2 linked regions of the Hyalangium gracile genome follow. The protein of the gene in region 1 interacts with the protein of each later gene in a pairwise test. Links are inferred from orthologs where the notes say so. Each region holds a gene or a part of one and is shown on either strand. Other genes may lie near its edges. The genes, in order: KY572_RS23680 and ndk.

What was found.
Region 2: the proteins of KY572_RS23680 (region 1) and ndk interact in binary tests that used the Escherichia coli proteins (3 or more experiments, as listed by UniProt). The link is inferred for Hyalangium gracile from one-to-one orthologs.

Annotation. Positions count from the first base shown.
Region 1 is NZ_JAHXBG010000011.1:236,778-247,587, forward strand. What follows is about bases 5,410-8,207. They hold KY572_RS23680 (5-formyltetrahydrofolate cyclo-ligase), read right to left. Parts: upstream 7,222-8,207; coding sequence 6,598-7,221; downstream 5,410-6,597. Other genes in these bases: tyrS (tyrosine--tRNA ligase), read right to left, coding at 5,410-6,461; KY572_RS47845 (tetratricopeptide repeat protein), read left to right, coding at 7,656-8,207. Also shown: KY572_RS23655 (alpha-2-macroglobulin family protein), read left to right, coding at 1-2,330; KY572_RS23660 (hypothetical protein), read left to right, coding at 2,504-2,833; KY572_RS23665 (hypothetical protein), read right to left, coding at 2,931-3,926; KY572_RS23670 (EndoU domain-containing protein), read right to left, coding at 4,063-5,100; more of tyrS, read right to left, coding at 5,199-5,409; more of KY572_RS47845, read left to right, coding at 8,208-8,519; KY572_RS23695 (serine/threonine-protein kinase), read left to right, coding at 8,516-9,451; KY572_RS23700 (hypothetical protein), read left to right, coding at 9,593-9,766; KY572_RS23705 (cysteine desulfurase family protein), read right to left, coding at 9,800-10,810. UniProt on the Escherichia coli protein: Involved in the removal of 5-formyltetrahydrofolate.
Region 2 is NZ_JAHXBG010000015.1:159,240-169,935, forward strand. Bases 5,262-7,945 are described here. They hold ndk (nucleoside-diphosphate kinase), read right to left. Parts: upstream 6,984-7,945; coding sequence 6,540-6,983; downstream 5,262-6,539. Other genes in these bases: rlmN (23S rRNA (adenine(2503)-C(2))-methyltransferase RlmN), read right to left, coding at 5,262-5,776; KY572_RS28455 (nuclear transport factor 2 family protein), read left to right, coding at 5,926-6,492; sucD (succinate--CoA ligase subunit alpha), read right to left, coding at 7,021-7,923. Outside these bases: KY572_RS28415 (hypothetical protein), read left to right, coding at 1-19; KY572_RS28420 (ATP-binding protein), read right to left, coding at 119-2,074; rplS (50S ribosomal protein L19), read right to left, coding at 2,182-2,589; tRNA (guanosine(37)-N1)-methyltransferase TrmD, read right to left, coding at 2,721-3,455; ribosome maturation factor RimM, read right to left, coding at 3,455-3,982; KY572_RS28440 (KH domain-containing protein), read right to left, coding at 3,979-4,272; rpsP (30S ribosomal protein S16), read right to left, coding at 4,295-4,552; more of rlmN, read right to left, coding at 4,631-5,261; sucC (ADP-forming succinate--CoA ligase subunit beta), read right to left, coding at 7,959-9,119; KY572_RS28475 (ATP-binding protein), read right to left, coding at 9,271-10,696. UniProt on the Escherichia coli protein: Major role in the synthesis of nucleoside triphosphates other than ATP. The ATP gamma phosphate is transferred to the NDP beta phosphate via a ping-pong mechanism, using a phosphorylated active-site intermediate.

The sequences.
Region 1 (10,810 bases):
CTCCCCAGGAGCCGCCGCGCTCGAACTTCGCGGAGACGGCCTTCTGGATTCCGCAGCTCCTGACGGGGGCGGATGGCTCGGCGACGCTGGAGTTCACGGTGCCGGACTCGGTGACGGCGTGGAGCGCGTGGGTGCACGCGCTGACGCGGGACTTGAAGGGAGGCTCGGTCCAGCGCACGACGCGCAGCGTGAAGGAGCTGATGGTGCGCCCCTACGTCCCGCGCTTCCTGCGCGAGGGGGACAAGGCCGTGCTGGAGGTGGCCATCAACAACGCCAGCGAGCAGAAGCAGCAGGGCACGCTGACGCTCGACATCCTGGACACCGAGACGGAGAAGAGCGTGCTGTCCCGCTTCGGCGTCACGAGCGCCAGCCAGCCCTTCACCGTGGAGCCGGGCAAGGGCACCTCGCTGCGCTTCACGCTCACGACGCCGCCCAAGCCCGGCCCGGTGGCCTTCAAGGTCACCGCGCGGGCGGGCAACCTGGGGGATGGAGAGCTGCGCCCGCTGCCCGTGCTCCCCGGACGCATGCACCTGGCACAGTCGCGCTTCGTCACGCTGCGCGGCAAGGATCGCAAGGAGCTGACGTTCGAGGATCTGCGGCGCAATGACGACCCGAGCCGCATCAACGAGCAGCTCGTCGTCACGGTGGACGCGCAGCTGTTCTACTCGGCGCTGCAGGCGCTGCCGTACCTGGTGGACTACCCGTACGAGTGCACCGAGCAGACGCTCAACCGCTTCGTGTCCACGGGCATCGTCTCGAGCCTCTACGGGAAGTACCCGGCGGTGGCGAGGATGGCGAAGACGCTGAGCGCGCGCCCCACGCGCTTCGAGACGTGGGACACGGTGGATCCGAACCGGAAGATGGCGCTGGAGGAGACGCCCTGGCTGCAGGAGGCCAGGGGCGGGCCGGAGGTGGAGCACGGACTGGTGAAGGTGCTGGATCCGGCGATCGCGAAGGCCGAGCGCGCGGCGTCACTGGCGAAGCTGCAGAAGGCGCAGACTTCGAGCGGCGGCTTCCCCTGGTGGCCGGGAGGCCCGCCGTCTCCATACATGACGCTCTACATCGCCCACGGCCTGGCGCGGGCCGCGGAGTACAACGTGGAGTTCCCCCGGGAGATGACCCAGCGCGGGTGGAACTACCTGACGCGGCACTTCCGCGAGGAGTACGCGAGCAAGCTGATGAAGGAGGATCGGGGCTGGGAGTTCCTCACCTTCCTCAACTACGTGGCCTCCAGCTACCCGGATGTCAGCTACATGGGCAACGCGCTGACGGCGGAGGAGCGCAAGCGCATCCTCGACTTCAGCTTCAAGCACTGGAAGCAGCACTCGCCCTACCTGAAGGCGTACCTGGCGCTGACGCTGAAGCGAGCGGGGCGGGCGAAGGACGCGGAGCTGGTGTGGGCGAGCGTGATGGACTCGGCGAAGACGAGCCCGGAGCTGGGGACGTACTGGGCGCCCGAGGACCGCAGCTGGCTCTGGTACAACGACACGACGGAGACGCAGGCCTTCGCGCTGCGCACGCTCACCGAGCTGAACCCGAAGGACGCGCGGCGGGACGGGCTGGTGCAGTGGCTGCTGCTGGACAAGAAGCTCAACCACTGGAAGTCCACGCGGGCCACGGCGGAGGCCCTCTACGCGCTGGTGAAGTACCTGGAGCAGGAGGGGGCGCTGGGCATCCGCGAGGACGCCAAGGTGACGGTGGGGGACAAGACGGTGGAGTTCGTCTTCCAGCCGGACCAGTACACGGGGAGGAAGAACCAGGTGGTGGTGCCGGGGCCGGAGGTGGATCCGGTGAAGAGCAGCACGGTGGTGGTGGAGAAGACGGCGAAGGGCTTCGCGTTCGCGTCGGCCACGTGGCACTTCTCGACGGAGAAGCTGCCGACGGAGGAGCGCGGGGACTTCTTCCAGGTGTCGCGCCGCTACTTCCTGCGAGTGGCGCAGGGCCGGGAGACGACGCTCCGGCCGCTGGCGGAGGGCGCGAAGCTGGCGCCGGGAGACGAGGTGGAGGTGCAGCTGTCGCTGCGCGCGAAGCACGCGGCCGAGTACGTGCACTTGAGGGATCCGCGGGCGGCGGGGCTGGAGCCGGAGAACGCGGTGTCCCGCCACAAGTGGGACCTGGGGATCGTCTGGTACGAGGAGACGCGGGACTCGGGGACGAACTTCTTCTTCGAGTGGCTGCCGGCGGGCGAGTACACCTTCAAGTACCGGCTGCGAGCGAACATGGCGGGCACGTTCCGGGTGGGCCCCGCGACGGTGCAGTCCATGTACGCGCCCGAGTTCACGGCCTACTCCACGGGCGCGGTGCTCACCGTGGGCAGCGCCCGGCCCTGACCGGAGAGTCTCCGCTGCCGGGCGAGCGGAGAATGTCCTCGGGTGCCTCCCTGCTGCCAGGGCTCTCGCGCCGAGCCCTGGTTGCCTCCCCTGGGTGGATCCTCGGCCCTTGTCCGAAGGTCCGAGCCACCCAAGGTTTGTGCTGGGACGCATCAACCTGGGGATGTAGGACCATGTTCAAGCGGATGATGGTGGTGAGCGCGGTCGCTTCCGCGCTGGTGCTCGCGGGCTGTCGGGATCAGGCTGGCAGCCAGTACGGCGGTCAGGCGGATCAGACTCAGGGCACCGGCGGCGCGGGATCGACGGACCAGACGCAGGGCACGGGCGGCGCGGGCCAGGGCACCGGTGACACCGGCTCGAGCGGAAGCGTGGGCAGCGGCTCGGAGACCGGCGCGACGCAGGGCGCGGGGGGAGGCTCGTCGGGCAACCAGGGCGGCCTGGGGAACTCCGACTCGACGGACATCCAGAATGACGTCGGCGGCCAGGACAACACCCAGCGCTAGCCGGGCGAGCGAAAGCTCCTGACACGACAGAGCCCGAGGCCAGCAAGCGCCTCGGGCTCCAGGCAGCGGCGAGCAGGCTCACCCGCTCGCATGTGGCTCAGATCTCGTAGGCCTGCTGCTCGAAGACGATGACCTTGTGCGACTGCGGGAACAGGATGATGAACAGGCTGTCCCAGTGGTCCCCGTTCGGGCCCGTCTGGTAGGTCCGGTAGTAGCGCCTCACCTGCACGTTCTCCGTGCCGTTGCCGTACGTCGAGAGCAGGGTGGCGGGCAGCGGGTGGTAGACGGAGTACACGGCCGACGAGAAGTCCGCGTACGTGAGCGCCGTCAAGGTGCCGTAGTACTCGTAGCGCCACCACTCACCCACCATCTCCAGCGCCTCATGGCTCGCCTGCTCGAGCGTCGTCTCCCCCGCGTACGGCCAGCCGAAGTCATAGCGGTGCAGGATCGCGTGGACGCCGTCCCGCTGGTTGCCCGTGTTCACTTGCGCCTGCAACTGCGCGCTGATGGGCTCCTCCACCAGCACGATCTGATAGCCGCCCGGCGCCGGAGGAGGCGGCTGCGGCACGCACGCGAAGCCCATGCAGTCCACCTGGAGCCGGAACTGCTTGCCCGCGCCGTTGGCCGAGCTCACCACCGCGAGGTACTCGCCGCTCTGCGCCAGCGTCACCAGGGTGATCCGGCTCAGCGTGCCGTAGCCTGCATCGTCGTCCACCTTCACCGGCGTGGTGCCGTAGCTCCCGTTGGCGTCCTTCGGGCCGTACAGGAACAGGCTCGTGTCCAGGTACATGGAGCTGCCCAGGTGCGTGACGTCCAGCTTGAGCTGCGAGTTCGCCGGCACCTGCACGGTGAAGGAGTAGTACTGCGGGTTGGACGTGAAGGACGCCTGCGCCGCGCCCCCTACCGCCACCGGGCCCACGTACGTCGTGCTGTCCAGGATGTTCCCGCTGGCCGGCGTCGGCGGCGGGGCCAGCACGGCCTGCGAGCGCTCGCCGACCTTCTCCGCCGGCTCGTTCTCGGCCACTCCGCCGCAGGCGCCCAGCAGGCCCAGCGACAGCATCCACAGCAACGCGTTCTTCCACGTCTGGCGCATCGTCTCGTCCTCTCGTCAGGGGACGGAGCCCAGGCCTCATCGCCCAGGGCCTCCGTCCGGAAAACGGCACGCCCTGTAGCGTTGTAACTCTAGCAATTCAAGTAAAGATGGTGTTTCAGCCCGAGCGGATCCGAAGCTACTCCGCGCAGGTGGGGCGATCGTTCGTGGGGTAGAAGGTGGCGATGCCGTAGGTGCCGTTGCGGGTGCCGCAGTGGATCTGCCACGCGGTGCCACCCAGGTCCGGCGCGGAGTACACGCCGCCCTCCTTCTTCGCGCCGTCCCGCGCGCAGCAGCGTACGAAGGCCCGTGTCGCCAGGGCCGCGACGCTCACCGCATCCTGCGAGCGAGAGAACCCGCCGATCTTCTTCACCCCGCAGGACCACGGGGCCACGCCGTGGAAGGAGATGAGGTACTGGTCGCCGCTCACCGCGCTGTTGCCGCGGGCCGGGCCGTCGTAGCAGAGCTTCCCCTCGGCCTCGAGCTGCGCGTACCGCGCCTGGTAGTGCAGGCCACCGATGGGGCCACGCAGCCAGTCGTCGCCGCAGAAGACGTGGGTGAAGGCGTTGCGCGGGCCCGTGCTCACCCAGAGGCTCGTGAGCCACTCGAGGTTGGCCTGCTTCGCGCCCGCTCTCGTCCGCGAGCGCCCGGCCGCCGCCAGCGCCTTCTGGATGCGCGGGTCGTCATAGTGGTTGGAGAAGAAGCGCTGCACGTCCCCGGCACTCACGGACACATCCGGCCGAGCGGGGCACAGCGCGAGGATCTCCCGGTCCACGGCGGACAGGGCAGGGGGCTTGGAGAACAGGGGCGGGTTGCCACACGTCGTCGCGCACCCCGAGGCCAGCTTCGCCACCGCGGGGATCACCTCGGCCTGCTGCTGCCTGTCCGCCTTCACGAGCTCCGTCGCGCTCGGCGCGGCCTGGACCGCCGTCTCCGCGGCGCCGTCACACAGCACCCAGCCCTCGGCCTTGGGGCCCTGCAGCTTGCACCACTTGCGCCCGGGCCCTCCCTTCTTGAGGAGCGGGTAGGAGGTGTCGGGCTCGACGACGAAGACGACCTTCTTCGACTCGGGCTGATCCACCGCCTCCACGCGGGTGTCGGAGACGAAGGCCCCGGAGCCCGCCAGCGAGCTCAGAGGAAGGAGCAGGGTCAACAGGAGGGGAAGCAGACGAGACATGGCGCCCGGAGCATACCGTGAGAGGTCTGGAGCCCCCACGACAGCGAGGGCTCGCAGGCTTGGACCCTCCGCCGGGCGCGCTTATTCACCGGTGCCCGCTACGCCAGCTTCACCTTCGCGGCCTTCAGCTTGCCCACCTGCACCAGGTACTCGCCGGCGGGCAGCTCGTGCTTCGGATCGGTGATCTTCTCCCCGTTCACGCGCACGCCGCCCTGGGCCATCAGCTTGCGCGCCTCCGTCGCGGAGGCCACCAGCTTCGTCTCGGGCAGCACCTTCGTCAGCGGCAGCTTCGGCGCCCCCGCCAGCGACACCTCGGTCAGCGGCAGGCTCTCGGTGTCCAGCTCCTTCTTCGCGAAGCGCGCCTCGAAGTCCGCCGCCGCCTTCTTCGCGGCCTCCTCGCCCTGGAAGCGCGCCGCGATCTCCTGCGCGAACGCCACCTTCGCCGCCTTCGGGTGCGTCTGCCCCGACTGCACCGACTCGCGCAGCGCCTGCACTTCCTTCATCGGCTTGGACGAGAGCAGCTCGTAGTAGCGCCACATCAGATCGTCCGTGATGCTCATCAGCTTGCCGAAGATCTGCTCGGCCCGCTCGTCCACGCCCACGTAGTTGTCCAGGCTCTTGGACATCTTGTCGCCGACGATCTTCCCCTCGATCAGCTTCGCGTCCAGGCCCTCCAGGATGGGGCCCGTCATGATCACCTGCGGCTCCAGCCCCTGCTCCTTCATGAGCTGCCGGCCCACCAGCAGGTTGAAGAGCTGATCGGTGGCGCCCAGCTCCACGTCCGCCTTCAGCGCCACCGAGTCGTAGCCCTGCAGCAGCGGGTACAGGAACTCGTGGATGGAGATGGAGCGATTCTCCCGGAAGCGCTTCTTGAAGTCGTCGCGCTCCAGCATGCGCTGCACCGAGTAGCGCGACGCCACCCGGATCATCCCCTCCGTGCCCAGCGCGTCGAGCCACTCGGAGTTGAAGCGCACCTGCGTCTTCTCGGCGTCCAGCACCTTGAAGACCTGCTTCTTGTACGTCTCCGCGTTGGCCTTCACCTCGTCGCGCGAGAGGGGAGGCCGCGTCGTGTTCTTCCCCGACGGGTCGCCGATGAGCGCCGTGAAGTCACCGATCAGGAACACCACCGTGTGGCCGAACTCCTGGAAGCGCCGCATGCGCGTCAGCAGCAGCGAGTGCCCCAGGTGCAGATCCGGTCGCGTCGGGTCGAACCCCGCCTTGATGAGGAGCGGCTTGCCCTCCTTGTAGGAGCGCTCGAGCTTCTTCTTGAGCTCCTCGGCCACCTGGAGGTCCACGGTGCCTCGGGTCACTTCCTCGAACTGCTCTTCCGGAGTCGCCTTGCGCAGCAGATCCTGGCTCATAGCGCGGGGCACGTTATCCGAAAGTGCCCTCGGCGCGAGGCTCTTCTCTTCGTGCGTCAGGTAGCCGGCGCCAAGGAAGGAGCGGACGCACGGCCAGGAGCCCTGGCCGGTCCACTCCCTCCCATGAAGAGGTGCTTCAAGTGTCCAGGAAGTCCCAGTCGCGGTACAGGCCGCGCAGCGACTCGGACTCGGTGACGACCAGGTCCATGTCCACGTCGTCCCCGTTCGTCGGCATGCCCGGGACGATCTGGTCGCTGAACGCCAGGCCCACCCGCCGGCTGCGTGCCGAGGCCGCGCGCAAGGTGGCGTCGTAGTAGCCACCGCCGCGCCCCAGGCGCTTGCCGTCCCGGGTGAAGCCCAGCCCCGGCACCACGAACAGGTCGATCTGGTCCACCGGGATCAGATCCGAGGAGTTGGAGGGCTCACGCACCCCCAACCGCCCCGGCTCCAGCTCCGCCTCGGACTTGATCGCCCTGAAGGACAGGATGCGCCCGTGCACATGGGACAGCGGGTAGCAGACGATCTTCTCGTCCTGCAGCGCCGCGATCAAAATGTCCCTTGTGGGCACTTCCCCCCGGATGGGGGCATACAGCGCCACCGTCCTCGCCTTCTGATAGTAGGGCGAAGCCAGGAATCGAGACTGCACCTTCAACCCACGCCCATCGATGAGGTCTGGCGTCATCGCCTTGCGCCGTGCCGTCAACTCCTCGCGCAAGGACTGCTTCCGCGCCGCCTCGTCTGCCGCCACCGTCTCGCTCACCGCCGCCGCTCCACAGAAAAAGTCCCCCGCCGCATGGCCGTGTGCCTAGCGTCCATTGAACCCTAAAAAGCCAGGTGGGGACCAAAGTCATGGCTCCGTAGGCTTCCCTCTGCTCCGCGAGGAGGAGGGCTTGCGCATGGCGCCCGAAACGGACCCCGTGATGGACGTATCGGTTCGAATTTCTGCTGGGCATCACGCGCCCCGCAGGGGACAGCCCTTGAACACCTGAAATCGGTCTCTAAGTCCTCAAAGTTGCTGAAGAAACTGCGGAATATCCGGATGAAATGATAAGGACGGCCCCCGGTCGGGTCAAGGTGTCCCGCACGCGTTTACAACGTTGCCGCCGGCCCCCTATGATGCGCCGGCCCTAGCTCCCGATGGCGCCCGTGCATCTGACAACAGGCCTCGCGCTGGCCCTTTTCCTGCTTCCTGGCTTGGCCGCGGCGGATCGTCCGGTCCTGTCGGGCAGGTTCCAGGCGGAGGCCTATGCCACGCTGGAGCTGAAGACCGAGGGCGATCACGTCACCGGTCATGTCGTCCATGGCGGCGACTGCCGCTTCGACGCCCAGCGCGAGGTGCTGGTGGGCTCGTTCGAGGGCTCGGTGCTGGTGGCGCGGCTGACGCTCTGCCAGAAGGGCGACCTGTGCCCGCCGGATCAGACCTACACCGTGCTGGGTTTCTATAACGAGGAGGACAGCTCGGTGGTGGCGCACGTGCGCCTGAGCCCGGGGTGTACCTCGCAGGCGGTGCAGAAGTCCGGGCGCTTCGTCCTCACGCCCGTGGGCAAGGAGGGCTCCCGAGGGCCCGGCGGCGAGCACTGGCCCGATCCTGGAGGCATGAACATCCAGGAGGCGGCGAAGGAGGCCAGCAAGCTCGGCCAGCAGTTCTACAAGCAGAGCAAGTGGGGCGAGGCCGCCGCCCAGTTCCGGCAGAGCATCGAGATCGATCCGGGAGACGAGAACTGGCCCGCGTACCTGGGCCTGGGCTCCAGCCTGCTCAAGCAGAACAAGACGGTCCAGGCCATCAAGGAGCTGGACAAGGCGCACCGGGCCCGGCCGCAGAACAGCTTCATCCTCTACATGCTCGGCTCCGCGCACGCGCAGAAGCGCGACAAGCCCAAGGCCATGGACTACCTGCGCAGCGCGGTGAAGATGGGGTTCGATCTCAGCAGCTATGTCGAGACCGACCCGGACCTGACGCGCGTGATGAACCTCGATCCCCAGTTCAAGGAACTGCTGAAGAGCTCCCGCGAGAAGAACGCTCGCGGCCCGGCAGCCAGCGGAACCCCGAACCCGTGAGCACCCCTGTGACGCCGCGGCCGACCCGGGTCTTCGGCAACTATGAACTCCAGGCCCCGCTGGGCAAGGGGGGCATGGCCGAGGTGTTCCGGGCGCGCGTGCTGTCCGGGCGCTACGAGGGCTGGAACGTGGCCGTCAAAAGGCTGCTGCCCTCGCTCACCGGCGATCCGTCCTCCGTGGAGAGCTTCATCCGCGAGGCGGACCTGTCCACCCAGCTGGACCACCCCAACATCGTGAAGGTGTTGGACGTGGGCATCGCCGAGGGCACCTACTACATCGTCATGGAGCTGGTGGACGGCAGGGACCTGGCCCAGATCCTCCGCCGCTGCAAGCAGCGCGGCATTCCCCTGCCGCTCGACTTCGCGGTGTACCTGGGCAAGGTGCTGCTCGAGGCGCTCGCCTACGCGCACACGGCCACCGACTCGCGCGGCGCGCCGCTGGGCATCGTCCACTGCGATGTGTCCCCCTCCAACCTGTTCATCTCCCGGCTGGGGGAGATCAAGCTGGGCGACTTCGGCGTGGCGCGCGTGTTCGTGGACGGCTCGCGCGAGGGCGGCGAGGTGCTGGGCAAGCCCTACTACCTGAGCCCCGAGTCGTTGCGCGGCATCGTCACGCCGGAGGCGGACCTGTGGGCCGCCACGGTGGTGCTCTACGAGCTGCTGACGCTGGAGCGCCCCTTCACGGGCAACACGCCGGAGGAGGTCTTCTTCAACATCCGGCACCGGCGGTATCGGCCCATCCACGCGTTCCGCCCGGACGTCCCCGAGCTGCTCGAGGAGCTCATCTCCCGGGGCTTCGCCGCGCGCATCCAGGATCGCTTCCCCACGGCGGAGGCCTACGCCCAGGCGCTCACGCCGCACTACGACGAGCTGGTGGGCACGCCGCTGGCCATCGCCGCGGTGGTGCGCGGCCTCTTCGGCACCAGCGACTGAGGCCGTCAGCTCGCTCACCCGGCGGCGCGGGAAGGCCTCGCTGACTCGCACGGGCCGCCGCCCGGCGCGGAGGGCTCCGAGCCTGTCCCGTGTCGGGTGTCGAGCTTTCCTCCAGTTCGTCCACCGCGAGAGGAGGATGTGATGGCCATCCAGGAGAAGGAGCGCAGGGAGCAGGAGAAGCCACGTGAGGCCGGCGCGGGCCAGGAGCCGGCGGAGAAGAAGTCGGACAACGCGGACCAGGCCAAGGAGGGGATGCCCGGCTACGGCCAGCCTCCCGATGAGAGCCGCAAGAAGCTGCCCGAGCAGGACTGGTAGCAGGGCAGGGGAGGGGGACAGGCTGGCGTCGCGCTACGCCAGGTCCTGCGCCGCCAGGGCCCGCGCGCGAGGCACGTGCGTCTGGAGCGCCGCCACGACGCGCTCCACCTCCGCCTCGGTGGTGCCAGGGCCGAGCGAGAAGCGCAGCGAGCCGTGTGCCTGCGCGGGCGTGAGCCCCATGGCCAGCAGCACGTGCGAGGGGTTGAGGGTGCCCGAGGCGCACGCCGCTCCCGAGGAGACGCAGATGCCCTCCAGGTCCAGCGCGATGAGCAGCGCCTCGCCGTCCGCGCCGTGGAAGTGGAGGTTGCTGGTGTTGGGCACCCGCGGAGCCCCTCCGCCGTTGACGGTGACGTCCGGGATGCGCGCGTGCACCTCGCGCTCGAAGGTGTCCCGGAGCGTGCCCAGCCGTGCGGCGGTGGCCTCCTGCTCCGCCTGGGCCAGCTCCAGCGCCAGGGCGAACGCCTCCGCATAGGGAACGTTCTGCGTCCCTCCGCGCAGCCCCGCCTCCTGGTGCCCCGGCGTGAGCGCCTGCACGGCCACGCCCTTGCGCACCACCAGCACGCCCGCCCCCGCGGGGCCGCCGAACTTGTGGGCCGAGAGCGCCAGCAGATCCGCGTCCACCTCGCGCAGGCTCAGCGGCGCCTTCCCCGCCACCTGCACCGCGTCCGTGTGGAAGAGGATGCCACGCTGGCGACACGCGCGAGCCACCTCCGCCGCCGGCTGCACCACCCCCGTCTCGTTGTTGGCCCACTGCAGCGAGCAGAGCGCCGTGGCCGGCGTGAGCGCGTCCAGCACCGCCTCGGCTCGCACGCGGCCGTCCGCGCCGGGCTTCAGCCGCACCACCTCCGCGCCCTGCTTCTCCAGCTGCGTCAGCGCCGTCAGCACCGCCGGGTGCTCGAGGGCGGAGGTGACGATGCGGCGGCGGTTCGGATCCGGGCGCGCGAGGAAGGCGCCCTTGATGGCCAGCGCGTCCGCCTCGGAGCCGGAGCCGGTGAAGCACACCTCCTTCGGCTCGCAGCCCAGCACCCGCGCCACGCGCGAGCG
Region 2 (10,696 bases), on another replicon or contig:
CTGGCACGACAAGCGCTGAGCCGGGAGGCTCGACCCGCCGAGGACCTGTTCCGAACTGGTATGACAAGCATACCGGTTCGTGCGGACCGAGCCCGACGAGGCGCCTCCCGGGCCGCGCTCAGATGTTCACGGTCCCCTCGGCCAGCTGCGGCAGGCCGGGGTGGTTCGTGACGAGCAGCACCTGAGTCAGCGTGCCCAGGTGCTTGAGCATCCGGCCGATCAGCGGCAGCTTCACCTCGTCCATGCCGGCGAACGGGTGCTCCAGGATGAACGGGTACTTCACCCGGGCGCTCACCTTCTCCACCACCGTCATCCGCAGCGCCAGGTAGTACATGTCCATGTCTCGAGGAGGGATCTCCCCCACCCCGAGTTGCTGGCCCGGCACGAACACCGAGCCCAGGCCGTCCTTGTCCCACTCGACGCCCAGGTAGCGCCGATCCGTGAGGGCGCTCAGGTACTGGGTGCACCGGTCCCGCAGCAGCCCCGCCACCGTGGGCACGTCCATGGACAACAGATCCGCGGCCACCTTCATCAGCACCGGGGACGGGTCCTCCATCGGCCCCGAGGCCGCCCCCATGCCAGGATCCGCGGCTCCCGCCGCCATGGGCACCGCTCCGGACTTCGCCAGCGCGATGGACTCCTTCGTCCGGGAGAGCTCCCGCTCCACCTCGCGCAGATCGCGCACGAACGAGCCCTTCTTCCCGATCTCCGCGTTGAGCTGCTCGATCTGCTCCTTGATGGAGTCGCGCTGCTGCCCCGCTGCCACGTACTCCGGATCGGACTCCATGGCCGTGAGCTGATCGCGCAGCTCGGTGAGCCGCTGCTCCAGCAGCCCCTTGCGCTCGAACATGGCGGGGATCTCCTCGGGCGTCTCCACATCGAGCGCCTTCAGAGCCCTGCGCACCGGCGCGGCATCGACCTCGAACTCCTCGAGGATCTTCTTCTCGCGCGCGGAGAACATGCCCTCCTTGCTGCGCACATTCGACGTCTTCGACAGATCGTCCACGTACCGCAGCGCCACCATCGCCGCCCACCCGAAGGCGGGGATGTCCAGCAGCGTCAGGTAGCGCCACCCCGTGTCCAGCACCGCGCCCAGGATGATGCCCATCAGCAGGAACAGCGATCCGGCGCCCACCCCCACCCAGAAGAGGGGGTTCTTCTTCAACGGCTCCACGGCCACGGGCGCCGCCTGCGCCTCCTGCTCGCGCTCCTGCGCCAGCCGGTTCAGCGCATCCTCCCGCCGAGCCACCGCCTTGGGGTAGCGCTCCACGCGGGTGAGGATGTCGGCCGGCAACCCCAGCGACTCAGGCGTGGGCGCCGCGTTCCACGCGTTCTCCGCGTCGCGCACGGCCACCCGGAGGCCCTCGGTGCTCTTCAGCTTCCGCTCCACCTCGAAGAGCTGCGAGTTGAGGCCGTCCAGCTTGAACTGGAGATCCTCCATCACTCGCGACTTCACGAGCTCCTCCTCCAGCTCCTTGAGCTTCGCCTCGGCAGCGGGGATGTCCTCCGCGGGCGCCACGGCCTGGGTGCTGGCCAGTCCAGACAAGGAAGGGTTGCTGCCCAGGGCGGGCATGCCGGGATGACTCCCGCCCACGCCCGGCAGCGACGGACGCTTCAGATCCGGCTTGGAGGTGCGCACCCGTGGCTTGCGTGAGGGCATCTGCCCGGGCGTCAGCGAGTACACGTGCTCCCAGGCCGTGCGCGACGGCAGGCCCACCTGCGCTCGCAGGAACTGGGCGATCTCCGTCGAGTCCTGGGACACCAGCTCCGGCGGTTGGCCCGGCGCCGTCTGCTTGTGCAGCGTCCCCACCCCGCCCAGATCCCGCAGCAGGCGGTAGGTGAGGTTGTCCTGGCCCACCAGGGTGAGGGCCGCCTTGGCGGCCTTCTGGCCCTGTGCCGCGAACCGGGCGTCCTCGCCGCGCCCATCGGCATACAGGAGCGCCAGCGAGAGCGCCGCCAGCGGGCTGATCTCACCACCGGGCGGCTTGAGGACGAGGAAGCCCTGCTTGAAGGGGAAGCGGCCCTGCGGGGAGAAGCCCCGGACGTTCTGGACGGCGACCTCGGTGAAGTGCATGCGCGGCCCCATTCTAGCGCACAAAAGCAGAGAGGAGCGTCCTGGAACGGACACTCCTCTCGGTACCGCGAAAGGCTGTGACGTGGGGCCGTGAGGACCCCGGCCGACTAGGCCCCGGCGGCGGGCTTGGTGGCCTTCTTGCCCTCGGCGGACGGCGCCGGGGTGTTGTCCTCCTGCACGTCCACGCGGGAGGCCTTGCCCTTGAGGTCGCGGAGGTAGAAGAGGCGGTTGCGGTTCACGCTGCCGCGCGAGAGGACCTCGATCTTCTCGTAGCGGGGGCTGTGCAGCGGGAAGATGCGCTCCACGCCGACGCCGAAGGACACCTTGCGCACGGTGAAGCTGGCGCGGTTGTTGCCCTTCTTCTTGCGGATGACGACGCCCTCGAAAGCCTGGACGCGCTCCTTCTCACCCTCCTTCACCTTCCAGTGAACTCGAACCGAGTCGCCGGTCCGGAAGTCGACCAGCTCCTTGCGCAGGTGCTTGGCTTCGACGTACTCGATGGCGCTGTGACGCATGACGGACTCCAGAAATCTTGTGGTGCGAAAGACCAGTAAGAGGGGGGCCTAGTAGCAGAGAGAGGCGAGTCGGACAAGTCCGCAGATCGTCCTGTGTTTCGCCCTGCCCGTCCCGGAGTCCAACCCCGGCGCTACAGGTCTTCCTCCCTCAGGTTCAGCAGCTTCTGGTCCGCTGGCCCGAGCTCCAGGCGGGCGAAGAGGTCCGGCCGGCGCTCCCGGGTGAGCATCAGGGCCTTCCAGCGCCTCCAGCGGGCAATCCGGGCGTGATCCCCGGACTGGAGCACCGCGGGCACCTCCGCGCCCCGGAACACGGGCGGCCGGGTGTACTGGGGGTGCTCCAGCAGCCCCTCCTCGAAGCTCTCGCTGACGTGGGACGCCTGGTTGCCCAGCACCCCAGGGAGCAGCCGGGCCACCGCGTCCACCACCGCCAGCGCCGCGATCTCCCCGCCCGTGAGGATGAAGTCCCCCAGGGACAGCTCCCCGTCCAGGTACCCCATCACCCGCTCGTCCACGCCCTCGTACCGGCCGCAGATGAGGATCAGCCCCGGCGCGTGGCTGACGAGCTCGCGCGCCCGGGCCTGGGTGAACGTGGGCCCCCGAGGGCTCATCAGCAGCACCTTCGCGCCCGGGTTTCGGGCCCGCGCCGCCTCGATGGCCGCCACCAGCGGCTCCACCTTCATCACCATGCCCGCGCCGCCGCCGTAGGGCGTGTCGTCCGTGACGCGGTGCTTGCCCTCGGCGTACTCGCGGATGTCCGTGGCGGTGACGGCCAGCTTGCCCCGCTCTCGCGCCTTGCCGAGGATGCTCTCGCTCACGTACCCGGACACCATCCCAGGGAAGAGCGTGAGGATCTCCACCGGGTACATCAGCCCTCCTCCTCCCCCACGTACTCGGGCGGCTTGATGACGATCCGCCCTCCCGGCACGTCCACGGAGGGGACGAACTCATCGGCGAAGGGGACGATCAGCTCGGGCTTGCCCGGCCCTTGGATGACGAGGTTGGGCACCTCGCCGGTGGCCCAGAGCTCCACCACCTTGCCCAGCTCCTGGCCCGCCTCGTCCACGGCGGTGAGCCCCACCAGATCGCCCTGGAAGTACTCGCCCTCGGAGGGAGGCTCCAGATCCTCGCGGTAGACGAACACCGTGGAGCCGACCAGTCCCTCGGCGTCCTCGCGCGTCTCCACTCCCTCGAAGGCGATGATGTCCTCCTTGGGCGTGGGCCGCAGGGACTCGATGCGCAGCTCCCGCTCCTGGCCTGCGCGGGTGCGCACGCGCACGCGCTCCACGGCCGCGAGCGTCTGCGAGCCGGGATCGAACGGGCGCACGGCGATCTCGCCCCGGATGCCATGGGCCCGGGCCACATAGCCCAGCTCCAAGAGAGGCCGGGGCGTCACTGGGCGTCGGGGGCGGGAGGCGCCGCGGGAGCCGCCACCGGGGCGGGCGCCGCGCGCCGATCGTCGAGGATCTCGAGGCGGACCTTCTGCCCTTGCTTCTGGGCGGCGGCGCTCAGCAACGTCCGGAGGGCATTCACGGTCCGCCCGTCACGGCCGATCACCTTGCCGACGTCCTCGGGAGCGACCTTCAGCTCATAGAGCCGGGCGCCGTCCACCTCGGACACACGCAGGCCCACCTGGTCTGGTTGGTCGACCAGGGCCCGCGCGAGATAAGTGAGAAGTTGCTCCACGTCCGGTCAGATCCGGTCGGGATCAGGCCGTGGGAGGCGTGGCCTTGGCCGCGCGCTTGATGAGCTCGCCCACCGTCTCGGAAGGCGTCGCGCCCGTCTTCAGCCAGTACTGGAGCCGCTCCTGGTTGAACTCCACCTTCGGGGGGTTCAGGTTCGGATCGTAGGCCCCCACGGCCTCGATGAACTTGCCATCCCGGGGGTTCCGGGAGTCGGTGGCAACCACGTGGTAGTACGGCTTCTTCTTGGCGCCCGCGCGGGCGAGACGGAGGACGACGGCCATTGAACAGACTCCAGTGAAAACAGCAGGTAACGAAAATTTGTAGGAGGGCGCGCTATTAGCGTCCCTGCCTCGGGATTGTCAAGGAAGCTCGGTAGCTTGCGTCGCCTGCGAGGCATCCTGCCCGCCCCGGTTGGCGAGCTGCCCACAGGCGCCGGCGATGTCCCGGCCTCGATTCTGTCGGATGAAGGCGGCGATGTGGCCCTCGGCGAGGATGGCGCGGAAGGCCTCCGCCCGCTCCTCCATGGTGGTCTGGAAGCCCAGGCCGGGGTTCTCGTTGTAGGGGATGAGGTTCACCTTGGCGGGGATGCCCTTGAGCAGCTCGATGAGCCGGTAGGCGTCCTCGTCGCTGTCGTTGAAGCCCCTCAATAGTACGTACTCAAACGTAATCCGCCGGCCCTGGCGCAGGGGGAACTTGCGGCACGCCTCCAGCAGGGCGGCGATGTTCCACTTGCGGTTGACGGGCATCGTCTTGCTGCGCTGCTCGTCGGTGCTGGCGTTGAGCGAGATGGCCAGCTTGACGTCCGTCTCCTGGCCGAAGCGCTCGATCATGGGCACCAGGCCCACGGTGGAGACGGTGATGTGGCGGTGGGAGAAGTTGGGCCCTTCCTCGGACTGGAGGATGGAGAGCGCCGTCTTGAGGTTCTCGAAGTTGTGGAGCGGCTCGCCCATGCCCATGAACACCAGGTTGCTGAGCGGGCGGTAGGTCTCCAGGCCCTCGAGCTGGCGCACCTCGCGGTTGACGCGGTGCACCTGGGCGACGATCTCTCCGGGGGTGAGGTTGCGCTTGAGCCCCAGGGTGCCCGTCATGCAGAACGAGCACGCCATGGCGCAGCCCACCTGGGTGGAGACGCACAGCGTCTTGCGGTCCTCGGAGGGCATGTAGACGGACTCGATGTAGCGTCCATCGCGCGTCTTGAAGCGGTACTTGATGGTGCCATCCATCGAGCGCTGCTCGAGATCCTTCTCGAGCGGGACGATCTCGGCGCGCTCCTTGAGCTTCTGGCGCAGGGCCTTGGACAGGTCCGTCATCTCGTCGAACGAGGTGACGCCGCGCTGGTGGATCCAGCGGAAGACCTGCCCGGCGCGGAAGGCGCGCTCGCCCAGCTGCTCGGTGAGGAAGCGGGTCAGTCCCTCCAGCGTGAGGCTGGACACGTCGACGAGCTTCGCCGGCGCGGGCGCGGGCAGCGGCGTGGTGTCAGGAGTGGTGACGGAGGGCTCGGACATCATCAGGGTTCTAACGAGGGGTGTAGGGGGGAGCCTTCCCACATCTGGGGGCGGCAAGTCAAAGGCGCGCTCGCCAGGTCGCCAGCAGCCCCGCGAATTGGGAGAATGCGCCGCCGCCCTTCCCCGCCGTCCAGGAGCCAACCCACCTCATGAGCCAGGAAACCATCCACCTCGTGCAGAAGGCCTTCGAACTCACGATGAAGCGCGACATGGAGGCGCTGCGCGAGCTCGTCACACCGGACTACCACCTCTGGACCACCTACCCCGCCCACCTGCCCTTCAGCGGAGAGGCGCGGGGCCCGGAGGACAGCGCGGCGCTGATGCTGCGCCTGACCAATGCGTTCGAGATTCTCGGCGCCGAGGTGAGGGGCATCGTCACGCAGCCGGACATGGCCGTCGTCATCGTCGAGGAGAAGCTGCGCTCGAGGGAGACCGGGAAGACGACCACCAACAACGTCGTGAGCGTCATGACGCTGCGGGACGGCAAGCTCGCCTCCTCGCGCATCTTCGCGGACACCTTCGCCATCAGCGAGGTCCTCCGCCAGGACGCGCCCCCCGAGCGCGCCTCCCGCCCCAAGAAGAGCCCGGCGAAGAAGAACACCGTGAAGGCGGGCAAGAAGGCCGCGGCGCCGGCGAAGAAGAACACCGTCCGGGCGGCCAAGGCCCCGAAGGGCGCGGCCCGGGGCAAGAAGAGCACGGCCCGGGCTCGCGCCTGAGCGCGGGCACCGGGCCGTAGGTCCCATCGACATCGGGGCAGGAAGGACTACTTCTTGCCCTGGTACTCGTACGAGTGGATCTCGGTCTCGCGGAAGAAGTAGGCGACCTCGATCTTCGCGTTCTCGAGGCTGTCCGAGCCGTGCACCGTGTTCTTGTCGATGCTGGTGGCGAACTCCTTGCGGATGGTGCCCGGGGCGGCGTTGGCCGGGTTGGTGGCGCCCATGATCTCGCGGTTGGCGGCCACGGCGTTCTCACCCTCCAGCACCATCAGCACCACGGGGCCAGAGATCATGAAGCTGACCAGATCCTTGAAGAAGGGGCGCGCCTTGTGCACGGCGTAGAAGCCCTCGGCCTGCGCCTGGGACAGGTGCTGCAGGCGGATGGCGACGGGCTTCAGGCCCTTCTCCTCGAACTTGGAGATGATCTTGCCGATGATGCCCTTCTCCAGCCCGTCCGGCTTGATGATGGAAAGCGTACGCTCGATGGCCATGTGGTGGTCCTCGTGTCTTGAGTGAGAGGTGGAACGGCTAGCGGTTCTTCTTGGGGGCGCCGCGCTTGAGCGCCTCCTGGAGCGTGGTGCCCAGCTCCGTGGGGCTGGCGGCCATGAGGAAGCCGGCGGCCTCCATGGCCTTGATCTTCTCCGAGGCGGTGCCCTTGCCGCCGGAGATGATGGCGCCCGCGTGGCCCATGCGCTTGCCCGGAGGCGCGGACTGGCCCGCGATGAAGCCGGCGATGGGCTTGGTGAACTCGCGCGCCACGTACTCGGCGGCGGCCTCCTCGGCGCTGCCGCCGATCTCGCCGATCATGATGACGGCGTCCGTCTCCGGATCGGCGTTGAACAGCTTGAGGCAGTCGATGAAGTCCGTGCCGTTGACCGGATCACCGCCGATGCCCACCGCGGTGCTCTGGCCCAGGCCCAGCTGGGTGAGCTGGTGCACGGCCTCGTACGTCAGCGTGCCCGAGCGCGACACCACGCCGATGCGGCCCGGCTTGTGGATGTGGCCCGGCATGATGCCGATCTTGCACTTGGCGCCCGGGGTGATGACGCCGGGGCAGTTGGGGCCGATGAGGCGAATGCCCGGCTTGCCCTGCAGGTAGCGCTTGGCGCGCACCATGTCGTTGACGGGGATGCCCTCGGTGATGGTGATGATGAGGGCGACGCCCGCATCAGCGGCCTCCATGATGGAGTCCGCGGCGAACGGCGGCGGGACGAAGATGACGGAGGTGTTGGCGCCCGTCTGCTTCACCGCGTCGGCCACGGAGTTGAAGACGGGGACCTTGCCCTCGAAGTCGGTGCCGCCCTTGCCCGGGGTGACGCCGGCCACCAGCTTCGTGCCGTACTCCAGCATCTGCTTGGAGTGGAACGAGCCCGCCGAGCCCGTGATGCCCTGGCAGAGGACCTTCGTGTTCTCGTTGACGAGGATGCTCATGAGGTGACTCTCGTAAAGACGGGGTGACGGAGGGGCTACTTGACCGCGGCCACGGCCTTCTCGGCGGCCTGGCGCAGGTTGTCCGCGGGGGTGATGGCGAGCCCGGAGTTGCGCAGCAGCTCCTTGCCCTTCTCCACGTTGGTGCCCTCGAGCCGCACCACCAGCGGCACCTTGAGCTGCACCTCCTTGGCGGCGGCGATGATGCCCTCGGCGATGACGTCGCACTTCATGATGCCGCCGAAGATGTTGACCAGCACCGCCTTCACGTTCGCATCGGCGAGGATCAGCTTGAAGGCCGCCGTCACCTTCTCCTTGCTGGCGCCGCCGCCCACGTCCAGGAAGTTGGCCGGGCTGCCGCCCACCAGCTTGATGGTGTCCATGGTGGCCATGGCCAGGCCCGCGCCGTTCACCATGCAGCCGATGTTGCCGTCCAGCGCGATGTAGGCCAGATCGTACTCCTTGGCCTGCGTCTCACGCGGCTCCTCCTCGGCCAGGTCGCGGTACTCCAGCAGATCCTTGTGCCGGTAGAGGGCGTTCTCGTCGAAGTTCACCTTCGCGTCGAGCGCCACCACGCCGCCGTCCTTGAGGATGACCAGCGGGTTGATCTCCACGAGGGAGGAGTCCGTCTCGATGTACATCTTGTAGAGCGCGGAGCAGAACTGGACGAACTTGTTCACCGTGGGGCCAGAGAGGCCCAGGCCGAAGGCGAGCTTGCGGCCCTGGAAGTCCAGGAAGCCGACGGCCGGATCCACCGCCTCGCGGAGGATCTTCTCGGGGTGCTTGGCGGCCACCTCCTCGATCTCCACGCCGCCTTCCTTGGAGGCCATGAAGGTGATGCGCGAGGTGGCGCGGTCCAGCGTCACGCCCAGGTACAGCTCCTGGGCGATGGCGAGCCCCTCCTCGATGTAGACCTTGTGGACCGTCTGGCCCTCGGGCCCGGTCTGGATGGTCTTCAGCTTCATGCCCAGCATGGCCTTGGCCAGCTCCTTCGCCTCGGCGGGGCTCTTGGCGAGCTTCACGCCGCCGCCCTTGCCGCGACCGCCGGCATGGATCTGGGCCTTGACGACCACCACCGAGGTTCCCAGCTCCTTGGCCGCGGCCTCCGCGTCCTTGGGAGACAGCGCGAGGATGCCCCGCGGGGTGGGGACACCGTACTTCCTGAAGATTTCCTTGCCCTGGTACTCGTGGATCTTCATCGAGGCTCCGAGTGAACGGCCTTGGCTTGAGGCGTCAAGCGCGGGCTGCGTATTCGCGCAATCCGCGCCTGAGTGCAAGGACGTTCACCAGCCTGGGGTGACACGACCCCCTATGTAGGCATGAGCGGTGCTTCCCAGGTCCCCTTCAGAATCAACTGGCGGCCCGCATGGGCTCGAGGCTCCAGGGCCTGCTCACCGAGGAGCACAGCGAGCGCGGAAAGCGGAACTCGAACTCCGTTCCATGCCCTGGCTCGCTGCGGATGTGGATCGTCCCCCCCATCCGCTGGCATGCGGACCGGACGACGCCCAGCCCGATGCCACGCCCGGAGATGTCGTTGGGCGACTTCTTCGTCGAGAGCCCGTCGAAGAAGAGCGCCTCCAGCAGCTCCTCCCGCGTCTGGGCGGGCAGCCCCATCCCCCGAGCAGCTTCCCGCACCGACTCCCAGTCGATCCCACGGCCATCATCGGCGATCACGAGCCTCACCTGGTCAGACACGCAGTCCATCTTCAGGCGGAGCTGTCCCTTGGGGCCCTTTCCGCGCGCCACGCGCTCGCCGCGGTCCTCCAGACCGTGATCCACGGCGTTCCGGGTCACGTGGACGAAGCTTCCCCAGAAGTCCATCCACGGGCCCTGCGGCAGGTGAAGCCGGCCCGAGTCGACGATGACCTCGATCGGTCCCTTGCCCAGCCTGTCGGCCAGCGCCCTGGCCTGGTCGGCGATCCGGTGGAGCCGCTGGGCCGCGGGCTCGTCCTTCCAGGACTCGATCATCTGCGCGATCTCGGCCCGGTCGCCCCCCTTGCGGAGGGCGGCGAGGACCTCCTGCAGCTCGTCCGCGTCGACGAAGATCGGCGCGCGCTCCCCTTGCCCGATGAACCCGAGGATCCTCGAGGCCGCTCCGTCCCAGGCCTCGCCCAGTCGTCCCCGCTCGCTCGCGCTGAGCGCGCGGTCGCGCTCGAGCTGCTCTTCCATCTCCTGGCAGAGCCGCGCCACGCCGGTGATCCCGAAGAGCGCCGCATTGGCCTTCAGGGTGTGCACGGCGCGGTAGGTCTCCGCCACCGAGAGGGCCTGGGACGAGTCGCGGAGCACTCCGACCAGCGCTCGCGCCTCGGTGAAGAACTCCAGGAAGCCGACGCGGTCTCGACTCAGCCCCTGGAAGATGTGGATCAGCTCCCGCTGCTCGTTCTCGAACCGCTCGCGCTCCAGCCGAGCGGTGACGTCCGAGACGACGACCAGGAAGCTGCCGGTCGACGGGATCGGCTTGAACCCGAGCAGCAACTCCCGGCCCTGATGCCGCATCCGCTTGGGAAGGGCCTCGAGCACCGCGTCCGCGTCGACGATCCCGTCACCCAGCAGAGGCCAGGCGTCCTCCAGCTCGCGGCCGAGCTCCGGGTCCACGGCCCCCAGGTACTCCCAGAGGCTCATGCCGCCGCGGATCTTCCCCAGCCAGGTCTCGAGGATCCGGGAGAACGCGGGCGCCACCCTCCCGCTCGCGCTGACGGTCATGAACCCCTGATCGACGTTGTCTAGGATCAAGCGAAGATCCTTGTTGCGGGCGTCCAGCTGCCGGGTCCGCCGC